3 regions of the Cupriavidus sp. USMAA2-4 genome follow, and region 3 is predicted to be linked to each of the others. Evidence: predicted binding sites of a transcription regulator. Region 3 holds the regulator's gene; each other region holds the start of a gene.
What was found. The regulator sigma-54, encoded in region 3, starts transcription at its own class of promoters, with help from an activator protein. The targets are predictions, from matches to a motif close to TGGCANGNAANCTGCTTT.
Positions count from the first base shown of each region.

Region 1: BKK79_RS31730 (ammonium transporter) is a predicted target of sigma-54. The motif match lies at 2,427-2,444, and genes of this name have one in related genera.
Region 2: BKK79_RS25925 (nitrate- and nitrite sensing domain-containing protein) is a predicted target of sigma-54. The motif match lies at 3,415-3,432, and genes of this name have one in related genera.

Region 1 covers NZ_CP017749.1:2,674,230-2,679,220, forward strand. Annotated here, with positions in the region: gene BKK79_RS31720 (Bcr/CflA family multidrug efflux MFS transporter) at 1-74, shown strand, start outside; gene BKK79_RS31725 (mechanosensitive ion channel family protein) at 125-976, opposite strand; gene BKK79_RS31730 (ammonium transporter) at 1,193-2,395, opposite strand; gene BKK79_RS31735 (HU family DNA-binding protein) at 2,969-3,250, shown strand; gene BKK79_RS31740 (acyl-CoA thioesterase) at 3,415-3,903, shown strand; gene BKK79_RS31745 (CreA family protein) at 3,914-4,384, shown strand; gene BKK79_RS31750 (acid phosphatase) at 4,473-4,991, opposite strand, start outside.
Region 2 covers NZ_CP017749.1:1,319,334-1,324,324, reverse strand. Annotated here, with positions in the region: gene BKK79_RS25935 (bifunctional protein-serine/threonine kinase/phosphatase) at 1-828, opposite strand, end outside; gene BKK79_RS25930 (formate/nitrite transporter family protein) at 838-1,674, opposite strand; gene BKK79_RS25925 (nitrate- and nitrite sensing domain-containing protein) at 1,989-3,320, opposite strand; gene BKK79_RS25920 (TetR/AcrR family transcriptional regulator) at 3,621-4,352, shown strand; gene BKK79_RS25915 (hypothetical protein) at 4,367-4,991, opposite strand, start outside.
Region 3 covers NZ_CP017748.1:1,969,454-1,974,444, forward strand. Annotated here, with positions in the region: gene lptC (LPS export ABC transporter periplasmic protein LptC) at 1-280, shown strand, start outside; gene lptA (lipopolysaccharide transport periplasmic protein LptA) at 338-964, shown strand; gene lptB (LPS export ABC transporter ATP-binding protein) at 1,020-1,814, shown strand; gene BKK79_RS08610 (RNA polymerase factor sigma-54) at 1,915-3,390, shown strand; gene hpf (ribosome hibernation-promoting factor, HPF/YfiA family) at 3,440-3,790, shown strand; gene ptsN (PTS IIA-like nitrogen regulatory protein PtsN) at 4,176-4,631, shown strand; gene hprK (HPr(Ser) kinase/phosphatase) at 4,711-4,991, shown strand, end outside.

The DNA.
Region 1 (4,991 bases), on a different replicon from region 3:
TGGTGATGGGCGTGTGTGGCGTGGGTGCCGTGCTGATGCGCGCCTACGGATGCCGCGGGGCAGGGCACCCCTGACGGGCGCGCGCCGGGTAAGTCGAACGCGCGTTTGGCGCGGGCCCGCAGGCTCAGGCCGCGGCCTGTACCGGTACCGCGGAGGCGCCGTTCTGGACCACCACCATCTGCGCCGGCATCGGTGCCGCGAAGCCGGCCTGGCCGAAGGTGTCGCGGATCACGCGGTTGGTGTCGAAATAGACCTGCCAGTAGTGGTCGTTGTTGCAGTAGGGCCGTACCGCCAGCACCGGTCCCACCAGCGTGAACTCCAGGATTTCCACGTCGACCGGCGGCTCCGCCAGCACGTTGGGGATGGCGGCGAGGCGTGCCTTGAGCAGCGCGGCCGCTGCGGCCGGGTCGGTGCTGCCGGCGAGCTGGGCCTTGAGTTCGACGCGGCGGTAGGGGTTGGCGCTGAAGTTCTGGATGGTGTCGGCGAAGATCTTGTTGTTGCCGACCACCGTCAGCACGTTGTCGGGCGTATCGAGCGTGGTGGAGAACAGGCCGATCTCCTTGACCGTGCCGGTGATGCCGCCGACGGTGACGAAGTCGCCGACCTTGAAGGGGCGCAGCACGATCAGGAAGGCGCCGGCGGCGAAGTTGGCCATCAGGCCGGACCAGGCCATGCCGATGGCGACGCCGGCGGCGGCGATCAGCGCGGCGAAGGTGGTGGTCTGGATGCCGAAGTAGCCGAGGATGCCGATCACCAGCACGACGTTGAGCGTGACGGTGACGATGGAGCCGACGTAGCGCAGCAGGGTGGAATCGACCTTCTGGCGCGACAGGGATTTCTGCACCAGGCCGACGACGAAGTGGATCAGCCAGCGGCCGACGATCCAGAAGGCGAGGGCGGAGAGTATCTTGACGCCGAACTCGGTGGCGTAGGCGGTAACCGTTTCCTGAAATTTCTGCAGCGTTGCGGCATCCATTGGCGTGTTCTCCCGGCTGGCTGGACAGAGATCGATCCCGGATCGACGGATCGACGGATCGACGGATCGATGCGGATTCCTGCCTGCCGCGGCGGTGCCGGGCAGGCAAAAATCATTATTGCGCTGCCAAAATCGGAAGTTCAAGCAAACAATGGTAAGGCGCCGGGCGGCCTGCCGCCGCCCGGCGCCTGCCTGCCTTTGTCTGCCGGTTCTCGTTTACCAGTTGGTCTCACGCTCCGCGGTGGCGGAGATGCGGTGCAGCGACAGATCGGCGCCGTTGTATTCGGCTTCGGGATCGAGCCGGATGCCGACGAACTTCTTCAGCGTGCCATAGACCACCGTGCCGCCGACCAGGGCGATGACGATGCCCAGTACCGTGCCGATCAGTTGGGCCAGCAGCGATACGCCGCCGATGCCGCCCAGCGCGCGGGCACCGAAGATGCCGGCGGCGATGCCGCCCCAGGCCCCGCACAGACCGTGCAGGGGCCATACGCCGAGCACATCGTCGATATGCCATTTGTTCTGCGCCAGCGTGAACAGGTAGACGAACAGCACACCGGCAACCGCGCCGGTGGCCAGCGCGCCCAGCGGGTGCATCAGGTCCGAGCCGGCGCAGACCGCCACCAGGCCGGCCAGCGGGCCGTTGTAGGCGAAGCCCGGATCGTTGCGCCCGGCCCACCAGGCAGCCAGGGTGCCGCCCACCATGGCCATCAGCGAATTGATGGCGACCAGCCCGCTGATCTTGTCGATGCTCTGCGCGCTCATCACGTTGAAGCCGAACCAGCCCACCGCAAGCACCCAGGCGCCCAGCGCGAGAAACGGGATGTTCGACGGCGGATGCGCGCTGATGCGCCCATCTTTCTGGTAGCGGCCGCGCCGCGCGCCCAGCAGCAGCACGGCGGGCAGCGCGATCCAGCCGCCCACGGCGTGCACCACGACCGAGCCGGCGAAGTCATGGAAGGGCACGCCGGTCAGCGTGGTGATCCATTGCTGGACGCCCAGGCGCTGGTTCCAGGCGATGCCTTCGAAGAAGGGGTAGACGAATCCGACCAGTACGAAGGTGGCCATCAACTGAGGCGTGAAACGGGAGCGCTCGGCAATGCCGCCCGAGATAATCGCCGGGATGGCCGCGGCAAAGGTGGCCAGGAAGAAGAATTTCACCAGTTCATAGCCGCTGTTCTGTGCCAGCACGTCGGCGCCGACCATGAAATTCACGCCATAGGCCACCGTATAGCCGATGAAAAAATACGCAATAGTGGAAACCGCGAAATCCACCAGGATTTTGACCAGGGCGTTGACCTGGTTTTTCTTCCGTACCGTGCCCAGTTCGAGAAAGGCGAAACCGGCGTGCATGGCCAGCACCATGATCGCGCCTAGCAGGATGAACAGGGCGTCGGTGCCGCTCTTCCAGTTGTCCATGAGTCCCTCATGCTCAAAATAGGCGCATGGGTATGCAAAAAGCGTTCCAAGTTGGGGCCGGTCGCACCATGGCATGGTGCAGACGCACCGTAGTGGGGGTTGTGGCGGAAGTCCCGGGACAAGCCGCCGCATCGAGGCGGGTCCGTGCGCACCGATTCGGAGCGGCCTGCTTTGGCTTTGTGCACCTAATCGGGGCGCAGCGCCAGAATGGGGCGTGCGCCGGGCGCGCCGGAGCCGGTCCGGTGCATGGCCGCCGACGGGGAGACCAGACCAGGCGGGGAGACGCATGGCCTGCGTTCATCGGCGGACGCATCGGCGGCATCGGTCGCACCGGAGGCGCCGATCATGCCGGCGTCATTGCCATTGTTTGCATTCCGGGACGCGTGCGAATAGCCCTGCCAGCTGCCTAAATCCGCTACAAAGGCGCGCCGGCGAAGGATTTGCGGGTTTTTTTCGTTGCGTCGGTGCCACTGGGGATTGCTCTCGGCGCAAAGGGCAGATTAGACTGCGCCGATCGGTGAACTGCCGCCTGGAGGCGGGGCCGGTGAAGACGACCAACAAGGGAAATCAGCCATGAATAAAGGTGAACTGGTATCTGCCATCGCCGCGGACGCGGAACTGAGCAATGCTGCAGCAGAGCGCGCGCTGAATGCCGCGCTGGACAATATCAAGAAGGCAGTCTCCAAGGGTGACTCGGTGACGCTGGTGGGCTTCGGCAGCTTCAGCTCGGGCAAGCGCGCAGCGCGCACCGGCCGTAACCCGCGCACCGGCGAGACGATCAAGATTCCGGCTGCGAAGACGGTCAAGTTCGCGGCTGGTCAAGGTTTCAAGGACGCTGTGAACAAGAAGAAGTAAGCCGTCCGCGGTTCATGCTTCGCGATAGAGCGGCCTTTGCGGCCGCTTTTCATTTTGCGGCGCGATGACGCCGCGCCGTGTCACGGCCGGCAGCCTGTTCCGGCGGTACACTGGCCGGGCCGCGCCCTGCGGGCGCCGACCTTTCCTTGGCACCAGGTAGCATCATGAACGAATTGCCCCACCAGCTTTCCATGACCGTGCTGATGACGCCGGACATGGCCAATTTCTCCGGCAATGTGCACGGAGGCACGATCCTGAAGTATCTCGACATGGTGGCCTATGCCTGTGCCAGCCGCTATGCCGGCAGCTACGTGGTCACCCTCTCGGTGGACCAGGTGACCTTCCGCCAGCCCATCCACGTAGGCGAACTGGTGACCTTCCTGGCGGCGGTCAACTTCACCGGGCGCAGCTCGATGGAGATCGGCATCAAGGTGGTGACCGAGAACATCCGCAGCAAGCTGGTGCGCCACACCAACAGCTGCTATTTCACCATGGTGGCGGTCGACGACGACGGCAAGCCGACCGAGGTGCCGCCGCTGCAGCCCCGCGACAAGGTCGAGCGCGAGCGCTTCGCCGCCGCTCAGCAGCGGCGCGCGCTGCGCCAGGAAATGGAGGCGCGCCAGCACCAGATCAAGGCCGCCCCGGCGGCCTGAGGGAGACGCGATGCGCACCATTGCCAGCGTGCTGGCCGCCGGCTTCCTGCTGGCGGCCGCGGCGGCGCAGGCCGAGGAGATCGGCAGCGTCAGCACCAATTTCCGCGTGACCGGTTCCGACAAGGTCGTCATCGAAGCTTATGACGATCCGCAGGTGGCTGGCGTCACCTGCTATGTCTCGCGTGCGCGCACCGGCGGCATCAAGGGCACGCTGGGCATGGCCGAGGATCCGCCGGAGGCCTCGATCGCCTGCCGCCAGGTCGGGCCGATCGCCTTCAAGGCACCGCTGCGCCAGCAGGACAATGTGTTCTCGGAGCGGATGTCCATCCTGTTCAAGACCTTGCACGTGGTGCGCGCGGTCGACCGCAAGCGCAACACCCTGGTCTACCTGACCTATTCCGACCGCATCGTCAGTGGCAGCCCGCAGAACAGCGTCACCGCGGTGCCGGTCGAAGCGGCCACGCCGATCCCGGTCAAATAGCCGGTCGGCAGGGCCACCGCGCGCCGGCGCTTCCTGCCATTGGGGGGCGCGCCGGCGGGTGCCGCCGTCCATCCCATCCCGTCGCCTTCTATTGGCCTGCCGGCGCCGCGGCGGGCCACTGTGCCATGGCGGCAGCTTCCACGGCGCAGTCGCGCTCCGGCGCCAGGCCGCGCGTGCGCGCGGCGGCCAGTTCCTGCCGCGCCAGCGCCAGGTCGGCGCGGAACACCGGGTCGGCATGCAGGCGCGCGACCGCAGCGGCACCCATCACGCGGCCGGCATTGGCGTCGCTCTGCCAGTGGACATTGCAGACCAGGCGGCTGTCGCCGAAGGCGCGCCCGCGCGCGAGGATGGCGGTGGCGCGTTCCGGCGCCACTTCGGCCAGCACCAGCGCCCAGGCCCAGCCGACCGCATTGTGGCCGGAGGGATAGGAGCCGTCCTTGACGAGCTTGGCCTCTTCCTGCGGCGTGCAGGTCGGCTGCCCGTTGACCATGAACGGCCGCTTGCGCTGGTACTGGTCCTTGGCGCGGTAGGTTGCCAGTCCGGCATCGGCCAGCGTGCGGCGCAGCAGCAGGTAGAGGTGCGGCGTGTCCTGGGCGTTGACCGGGGC
Region 2 (4,991 bases), on a different replicon from region 3:
CTCGCGCTCGATGCGATAGCCTTCGAATTCCATGCGCGGCTGCAGCGGCGGCGGCAGCGCCAGTTCCGCGCGCTGCCGCCACAGACCCGCGGCGTCGCTGTCGGGCAACGCCTCCACTCGCACCAGTTGCACCGTGGCATTGTCCTGGCTGCCGCGCGCCAGCGCGATGGCGACCAGCTTCGCGGCGGCGGCATCGAGGTCGCCCGGGTGCTCGGCCAGCGCCTGCCGCGCATCCGCGTGGTCGAGGTATTCATAGGCACCGTCGCTGGCCAGCAGGTAAACCTCGCCCGCCTCGGCGGGCCAGCAGCGATAGTCCGCCTCGACCGTCGGCCCCACACCGAGCGCGCGCCCCAGGTAGGACTCGCGCGAGGACAGGCGCACGCGGTGATCGTCGCTGAGCTGCTCCCAGGCCTGTGCATGCAGGCGGTAGACGCGCGCGTCGCCCACGTGCAGCAGATGGACGTCGCGGCCCTTGAAGATCAGCGCGCTGAAGGTGCAGACGTAGCCACGCTCTTTGTCGAAGCGCGCATCGCCGCGCTGGTTCTGCGCGTGCAGCCAGGAATTGGTCGCGGCGAGCACGCACTGCGCCGCGCGGCGCACGCTCCAGGCCTCGCTCGTGCCATAGTAGTCTTCGAGAAAGCCGCGCACCGCCGCGGCGCTCGCCACCTGGCTGACGGCGCTGCTGCCGATGCCGTCGGCCAGCGCCACGGCGATGCCCTTGGCGCTGCGCTGCGGCTCGGCGGGCAGCGCGGCGCCGTGGAAATCCTGGTTGACGCGCTTGCACCCGGCTTGCGAATGCTGGCCGACCGCCACGCGCAGCGCGTCCATCGCACGGCCTCAGACGGCGGCGCGCTTGGCCGGGGCAGCCGGAACGCGCTTGGGCGCGGTCTTGTAGTGCGTGCTGTACAGCGTCGCGCCGACGAAGGTCAGGCCGCCGACGACATTGCCCACCACGGTGGGAATCTCGTTCCACAGCAGATAGTCCATCAGGGTGAAATGGCCACCCAGCATCAGGCCCGAGGGAAACAGGAACATGTTGACCACCGAGTGCTCGAAGCCCATGTAGAAGAACACCAGGATGGGCATCCACATGGCGATGACCTTGCCCGACACCGAGGTCGACATCATCGCAGCGACCACGCCGGTCGACACCATCCAGTTGCACATCACGCCGCGGATGAACAGCGTCAGCATGCCGGCCGCGCCGTGGGCCGCGTAGCCCAGCGTGCGGCTCTCGCCGATGCTGCCGATCTTCTGGCCGATCAGGTTGGGCGCTTCGGAAAAGCCATAGGTGAAGATGATGGCCATGAAGACCGCCACGGTCAGCGCGCCGGCAAAGTTGCCGGCGAAGACCAGGGTCCAGTTGCGCATGACGCCGCCCCAGGTGGCGCCCGGGCGCTGGTCGAGCACGGCCAGCGGCGCCAGGGTGAAGACGCCGGTCAGCAGGTCGAAGCCCAGCAGGTAGAGCATGCAGAAGCCCACCGGGAACAGCAGCGAGCCGACCAGCGGATTGCCCGTGTTGACGGTGACGCTGACCGCGAAGGCCGCGGACAGCGCGAGGATGGCGCCGGCCATATAGGCGCGGATCAAGGTATCCCGGGTCGACATGAGCAACTTGGACTCACCGGCATCGACCATCTTGGAGACGAACTCGGCAGGGGCTAGGTAGGCCATCGGAATTTCCTCTGAGCGGTAGGACAAAGAAAAAAAAGCGTCCGCGTCCACGCACCGGCCGCAGCCGATGCGTGGACGGGACGCCGTTATCCACGTATTCCTGTCGCCCGCGCCGCACGATTCGCGATGCCTCGCCTCGCCGCGCACGGGGGCAACCTCACCAAGCCATCATTAGCCTGATGCCCTGCCCTTACGCACGTTCCGTGCCCGACCCGCAGGGCCGGCGCCGCCCGCCCCATCGCGCCGCACGGGCGCAGGCGTGCCGCCGCCGCACACATACGGTGCAGGGGCACGGTAAGCGCACACCGGCACGCTCAACTCCGGTGCGGCGGCCGGGCGCGCCCGCTTGCCGGCGCTGCCAGTTCCGGCATGGCAAGCGTCGCCTCGGCGACATCGACCAGCCTGCGGTTATGGTCCATCGACGCCTTCTGCAAGGCGCGGAAGGCATCCTCCTCGCTCATGCCCAGGCGCGACATCAGCGCGCGCTTGGCACGCTCGATGACCTTGCGCTCGTGCAAGGCGCGCCGCGCCGTATCCAGTTCCACCTCGACACGCGCCAGCCGCGAGGACTGCGCCTGCAGCAGGGTCTTGAGCGCCGCCACCGTGGGCTGGTCGGCGCCGCCCGGCACCGCCGAGGCAGGTCCATCCGCCACGCCCGGCAGCACCGGCACCGCCTCGACCTGCGCGGCTTCTTCGAAGAAACAGGCCACGGCGTGGGTATGGGGCGGCGGGTTGTCGCGCAATTGGCGCAGCAAGCCCTCGGAATCCTGCAGCTCTTGCTCCGATGCCTGGATCTGCGCCTCGCAGGCCTGGCGCAGCGCTTGCGCCAGGCCGACCTCCACCTGCCACAGGCCGGCGATGCGCTCGCTGCTCGCCTCGAACCAGTTCTCGCTGAGCTGGCCGTCGAGCGCGGCTCCCGGCTTTGCCGTGCACAGCGCGCGGCGCAGGCGTTCCAGCGCCGCCACGTGCGGCTGCAGTTGATGCCGCTGCCACCAGGCGAGCTGGCTCGGCTCGGCGAAATCCTCGAACACCTGCAGGCTGCGTTCCTGCGCGTCGATCAAATGGAGGATGCGCTGCTGCGGATCGGCGCTGCACTGTCCCGATGCGAACAGCTGGGCCCCGACCGCGCGCTCCTGCCCCGCCAGTTCCTTGCCCTGCACCACGTGCACCAGCGCGACCAGCAGGCGCGAGATACCCGGCTGCAGGGCCACGTCGGCCAGGTGGAAGATCAGCTCGACCATGCCCGCGATCACGCGGCTGAATGCCGCCACCGCGTCATGCGCCGAGATGCCGCGCTGGCCGATGCGCTGGCGCAGCCCGGCCAGCGTGTCCAGGTCGAGCAGCACCCAGGCGATCAACGACAGCATGCGCGCAGAGCTGCCCTGGGCGGGATCGAGCTGTTCCATGAAGCGCTGGCGCAGCGTCGCCTCGAGCGGCTCGGCCTGAGCCGTCGCGTCTTGCCGTTCCTGGCCGAAGCGCATGCCGCCGGAAGCCACATAGAGGCTGCTGGCGCCACGCTCGCGCTGCAACGCGTCGATCAGGCGGCCGATCAGGTCCACCAGCTCGATGCGCGCAGCCATCCGCTGCAGGCCCTCGATCTCGAGTTGCTTGGCGCGCAGGACGAATTGGAAGACGGGCAATGGCATCGGCGAAAGCGGGTGTCGCGTTGCGGGAAGCAGGTTGGCGCACCTGCCCTGCCTGCCACATCGGCAGGCAGGCGTACGCCGACTCGACTGGCATCAAGCAAGCTCCATGCCCATGGCCGGCACGCGACGCTCCGGACGACGACGGCCATCTGTGCCGAGTGCGGCACCGGCGCGCCCGGCCTCCCGCCCGCGACCGGAAGCCATGCGGGCCATGCCGCAGAGAAGCCGCGACGGCACGCATGGCATCGGTATACTGGCGGCCTCGATCCGTACAGCAACGCGGCGTCACGCCGCTGACATATGAGCACCCCGACCGCAAGAAAGAGCGCGGCAGCCGGAACCCGGGCCCGGCAGGCACAGGACACCCGTGCCAAGATCCTCAAGGCAGCCATCAAGGTCTTCGCCCAGCGCGGCTACGAAGGCGGCCGCGTGGAACGCATCTCGTCGCTGGCCAAGACCTACGACCGGATGATCTATTACTACTTCGGCAGCAAGGAGAAACTCTTCGTCGAAGTGCTCGAGACCATCTATGCCCAGCTCAACGAAGCCGAGCAGAAGCTGGAACTCGATACCGAGGACCCGGTGCGGGCACTGTCCCAGCTGATCGACTTCGTCTGGCACTACTACCTCGAGCATCCTGAATTCGTCGCCATCCTGTCCAGCGAGAACATGAGCCAGGGCAAGCATGCGAAGAAGTCGGAACGGCTGCGCGACATCTCGCGCTATGCGCTGTCGGTGCTGGACGGCATCCTCGCGCGTGGCAAGGCCGCTGGCACCTTCCGTGCAGATTCACAGGCGCGCGACATCTACCTGGTGATCGCCTCGCTCGGCTACTTCTACAACTCGAACCACCACACGCTGAGCGCCTTCCTTGGCGAGGCGATGATGAGCCAGCCGGCGCTCGCCCATTGGCGCGAGGTGATCCAGGCGACCGTGATGCGCACGGTGTGCGTGGTGGCGCCGGACAGCAGCGCGCCGGCGGCACCCGGCGGCGCGAAGGCCGCCCGCGCCCGCAGCGCGCGCAAGGCTTAGGCCTGCGGCCATCGCTACAGCGCGAACAGGGTCCGCGCCACCGCGTCGCCGTGCGGGCCGCCACCGAATACGCGCGCGCCGATGGCCAGGCCCAGCGCACGGTAACTCTCCCACTGCGCCTCGTCGAAGAACTGGTCGGCGGTCGGCTCCTGCGGGAAGGCCGGGCGGGTGGCGGCATACTCGGCGACATCGAGCGGCGCGCAGGCCGTCAGGCGCGGCTTGAGCAGCACGATGCGGCACACGGGCTGGCGCGGCTGCGCATCGGCGGCACGGAAGACCTGCAGCAGCAGCGCGCATTTGCCGGCGCCGGCCGGCCCCGGCTCCGGCTGCGCGGCTGCGCGGAAATCCTCCGGCACGCCGAACACCTGCCCCAGCACGGGATCCGCCGCGGCGCCGGCGTCGACGGCGATCTCCAGGCCGTGGTCGATGCGCGCCAGCCGCACCAGGTTGGCCAGGTCGCCGAAGCGGTAGTCCGGATCGCAGCCGCAATCGCACAGCACGATCAGGCTGACGGTGCGCTCGGGACGCAGCAGTTCGTAGACGGCGGTGTTCTCGAAGTGGCCGCCATCCGACAGGTACTGCCAGCCGCGCTGCGTGCCGTGGAAGCGCGCGGCCAGTTCGCAGCCGAGGTAGTACTGC
Region 3 (4,991 bases):
CTCGATCATCGACCTCTACGACAACGGCCTCATCGTGCGGGCGCAGGGTCCCGACCCGGCGCAGGACCCGCAGATGAGCGCGGCCTCCGAGTACTTCCGGATCCTCGTCAACGACGATCTCGTGAAGACCGACAAGCCGGTGCAGCTCACCCGCGGCGTCTCCGTGATGAACGCCAACGGCCTGCTCTTCAACAACGTCACGCGCGAAGTACAATTGTTCGGCAACGTGCGCGGCACTATCGTCACCACCCCGCGCGGCGCGCCCGCGCCGAGGTCCTAAGTCATGCAACCGCGCGCGGCAACCCGCAGCCGCCGCTTTCTCCATCCGCTCACCATCATGATGCCTGCCTTGAAGACGTGGTTCCGCGCCCGGATTTCGCCTGCCCTGCTGGCCGCGGCCGCCGCGCTCTGCCTGGCGCCGGCCGCCCACGCCGAGCGCGCCGACCGCGACAAGCCGCTGGTGCTCGAGGCCGACAACGCCAGCTACGATGACGTCAAGCAGGTCTACACGCTGACCGGCAACGTGGTCCTGACCAAGGGCACCATGGTGCTGAAGTCGGACGCCGCCGAGCTGCGCACCGACCCCGAGGGCTACCAGTACGCCATCGCCACGGCCAAGCCGGGCAAGCTCGCCTATATCCGCCAGAAGCGCGACAACGTCGACGAGTACATCGACGGCTGGGGCGACCGCATCGAGTACGACGGCAAGCAAGGCATCTCCAAGCTGATCGGCCAGGCCCGCATGGCGCGCCTGGCGGGCGGCAAGCAGATCGACGAGATCCGCGGCGCCGTGATCACCTACGACAGCAACAACGAGTACTACACGGCCAGCAGCAGCGGCGACAAAGGCGCGGTGACCTCCTCGGGACGCGTGCGCGCCGTGCTCTCGCCGCGCCAGCCGGCCAGCGCGCCGGCAGCGCCGCCGCTGGAGCTGAAGCCCGCACCCGCGCCGTCCAAGTCCTGAACCCAGCCGAACGCAACGCATCCAGCGCGCCAGGCGCTCCCAACGCACTGCCCTCATGACCGATACCCAGACCGCCCCCGCCGCCACCGCCAGCAACGGCCAGTCCGCCGGCGGCAGCACGCTGACGGTACGCCACCTGAAGAAGCGCTATGGCTCGCGCACGGTGGTCAAGGACGTCTCGCTCGACGTCAAGAGCGGCGAGGTGGTCGGCCTGCTGGGGCCCAACGGCGCCGGCAAGACCACCTCCTTCTACATGATCGTCGGCCTGGTGGCGCTGGACGAAGGCGACATCGTGCTCGACGGCCTGCACCTGAGCGGCCTGGCCATCCACGAGCGCGCGCGCATGGGCCTGTCCTACCTGCCGCAGGAGGCCTCGGTGTTCCGCAAGCTCAACGTCGAGGAGAACATCCGCGCGGTGCTGGAGCTGCAGATCGTCGACGGCAAGCCGCTGTCGGCGCAGGAGATCGAGCGCCGCCTGGACGCGCTGCTCGACGACCTGCAGATCGCCCACCTGCGCCAGAATCCCGCGCTGTCGCTGTCGGGCGGCGAGCGCCGGCGCGTGGAAATCGCGCGCGCGCTGGCTTCGGCCCCGCGCTTCATCCTGCTCGACGAACCGTTCGCCGGTGTCGACCCGATCGCGGTGGGCGAGATCCAGCGTATCGTCAGCTTCCTCAAGGCGCGCAACATCGGCGTGCTGATCACCGACCACAATGTGCGCGAGACGCTGGGCATCTGCGACCACGCCTACATCATCAGCGAGGGCGCGGTGCTGGCCGAGGGCCGCCCGCAGGAAATCATCGCCAACGAATCGGTGCGCCGGGTCTACCTAGGCGAGAACTTCCGCATGTGATGCGGTGGCCGCGCCTCGCCGGCGCGGGACCGCGACAAAGCGGCAGGAACGTTAGCAATTTTCGTTCCATCGCGCTGCGGATGGGCATAGAATAGGCCGCATGAAACCTTCGCTTCAGCTCCGCCTTTCCCAGCATCTCGCACTGACGCCACAGCTTCAGCAGTCGATCCGGCTGTTGCAGCTTTCCACGCTCGAACTGCAGCAGGAAGTCGAGCAGGCCCTGATCGAAAACCCTCTCCTCGAGCGCGAAAACGATTGGATCGAGAGCCCGCTGCGGGTGGCCGCCGATGGCAGCATCAACGTGCAGAGCGCACCCGCGCCGGCCCCGGCCGAAGCGCAGGGCAATGGCGAGGCACGCAGCGACGAGGGCGGCGGCGATGAAGAGCGCTTCGGCGACGGCGCCGACGACTACGGCAGCGACTGGAGCCTGGACGACTTCGCGCGTCGCCCCCAGGGCGACGAAGACGAGAAGGCGCCGCTGCAACTGCGCGACGCCGAGCCGACCCTGCGCGAGCACCTGATGGAACAGCTCGCGCCGCTGAAGATCTCGGCGCGCGACAAGGGCCTGGCCATCTTCCTGATCGAGTCGCTCGACGACGACGGCTACCTCAGCGCCACGCTCGAGGAGATCTGCGAAGAGCTGCCCGAAGAGCTGGAGTTCGAGATCGAGGAAGTGCAGGCCATGCTGGCCCTGCTGCAGAGCTTCGATCCACCCGGCGTGGGAGCGCGCAATGCGGCCGAATGCCTGGCGCTGCAGCTGCGGCGGCTGTCGCATCCGCAGCGCGAGCTGGCGCTGGGCATCGTCAACCACCACCTGGAACTGCTGGCCGCGCGCGATTACACGCGCTTGAAGAAGGCGCTGCAGGTGGACGAGACGGCGCTGAAGGCAGCACATGACCTGATCCGCTCGCTGGCACCGTATCCGGGCCACGCCTACAACCGTCCGCAGGCCGACTTCGTCGTGCCCGACGTGTTCGTGCGCAAGAGCGGCAGTGGCTGGATCGCCCAACTCAATCCCGACGTGATGCCGCGCCTGCGCATCAACGACATGTACGCGCAGATCCTGCGCGGCGCCAAGGGCGAATCCGGTGCCGCCGGCCTGCAGCAGAAACTGCAGGAAGCCCGCTGGCTGATCAAGAACATCCAGCAGCGCTTCGACACCATCCTGCGTGTCGCACAGGCCATTGTCGAGCGTCAAAAGAACTTCTTCAGCCACGGTGAAATTGCGATGCGCCCCTTGGTTTTGCGGGAGATTGCCGATACACTGGGATTACACGAGTCAACCATCTCTCGGGTGACGACTAACAAATACATGGCCACCCCCATGGGCACTTTCGAGCTGAAGTACTTCTTCGGCAGCCATGTGTCCACGGAAACGGGCGGCGCTGCTTCATCAACGGCTATCCGAGCCTTGATCAAGCAACTGATAGGAGCCGAAGACCCGAAGAATCCCCTGTCCGACAGCCGAATTGCCGAATTGCTGGGCGATCAGGGCTTCGTCGTGGCGCGCCGGACGGTCGCCAAGTACCGAGAAGCGCTGAAGATCCCGGCAGTCAATCTCCGCAAGTCTTTGTAGCCGAGCCGCATCGCCTGCCTGGTGTGGCTCTTTCAGAAGGAGAAGCGCTATGAACTTCAAGATCAGTGGACACCACCTGGACATCACGCCACCCCTGCGTGAGTACGTGGAAACGAAGCTGGAGCGTATCGTCAGGCATTTCGATCAAGTCATCGGCGTTAGCGTGCTGCTCTCTGTCGACAACCACAAGGAAAAGGACAGGCGTCAGTACGCGGAAATCAATCTGCATCTGAAGGGCAAGGACATCTTCGTCGAGGCGCACCACGAAGACCTGTATGCGGCGATCGACGCACTGGTCGACAAGCTGGACCGTCAGGTCATCCGGTACAAGGACCGCGTGCAGAGCCACGACCGGGAATCCGTGAAGTACCAGATGGCTGCCGCACAGATGCAGCAATAGCCAGAGAAAACAATAAGAACAATCTGCCTGATCTGCCTTGAGGCCGCCCGTCGGCCACCAGCACAAGGGCCAGACCACGAACCGCGCATAAAGCGCGGTTTTTTGCTTTTGGCGGACCGGCTCGCGTGCACGCCCCGTACACGCCCTCGTCCGGGGGAGTTCGCAAGTGGCGCGACGCAGTGTATGCTCTCCAATACATGAGTCGCCGCTACCGCCGGGACCGCGGCTTGCGCGCCGCACAAGAAGGCGGGCGGGCTGCTCTATAATGGTCCGATACTCCGCATGCCGGCGCCCGACCGGCGGAGCGAGCGGATATTCCGCCTCTTTGACCCGGCCGGGCGCGCAGCGCACCGGGCCGCTTATCTGGAATCCCTGCGCACCTGCCATGAACCGTTTGGCCAAATTGCTGCCGCCAGGCAACATCACACTCGACGTCAGCGTCACCAGCAAGAAGCGCGTCTTCGAACAGGCCGGACTCCTCTTCGAGAACAACCATGGCGTGGCGCGGGCCACGGTCACCGACAACCTGTTCGCGCGCGAGTCGCTGGGCTCGACCGGGCTGGGCGCGGGCGTGGCCATCCCGCATGGCCGCATCAAGGGCCTGAAGCAACCGCTGGCCGCCTTCATGCGTCTGGCCGAGCCGATCCCATTCGAATCGCCCGACGGCAAGCCGGTGTCGCTGCTGATCTTCCTGCTGGTACCCGAGCAGGCCACCCAGCAACATCTCGAGATCCTGTCGGAGATCGCCCAGTTGCTGTCCGACCGCGACATGCGCGAAGGCCTGGCCACCCTGCCGACGCCCGAAGCCGTGCACCAGCTCCTGACCGAATGGCATCCCTGACCGGCGCTCCGCCCGCAGGCGCGGGCCAAGGCACCGGCGGCGGGTCCTAGCGCTTTCCAGCCCCACCAGACTCCCCCGCATGGAACTCACCGGCGTTTCTTCCCAGTCCATCTTCGACGACAACGCAGCCGACCTCAAACTCTCATGGGTGGCGGGTCTCGAGGGGGCGGATCGCGCCTTCGACGTGGATTTCGCCCGCGAAGCCACCTCGGCCGCCGACCTCGTGGGCCACCTGAACCTGATCCACCCCAACCGCATCCAGGTCCTCGGCAAACCCGAGATCACCTACTACCAGCGGCTGGACGACGAGATGCGCAAGCGGCAGATGGGCGAGCTGATCCTGCTCGAGCCGCCCTTCCT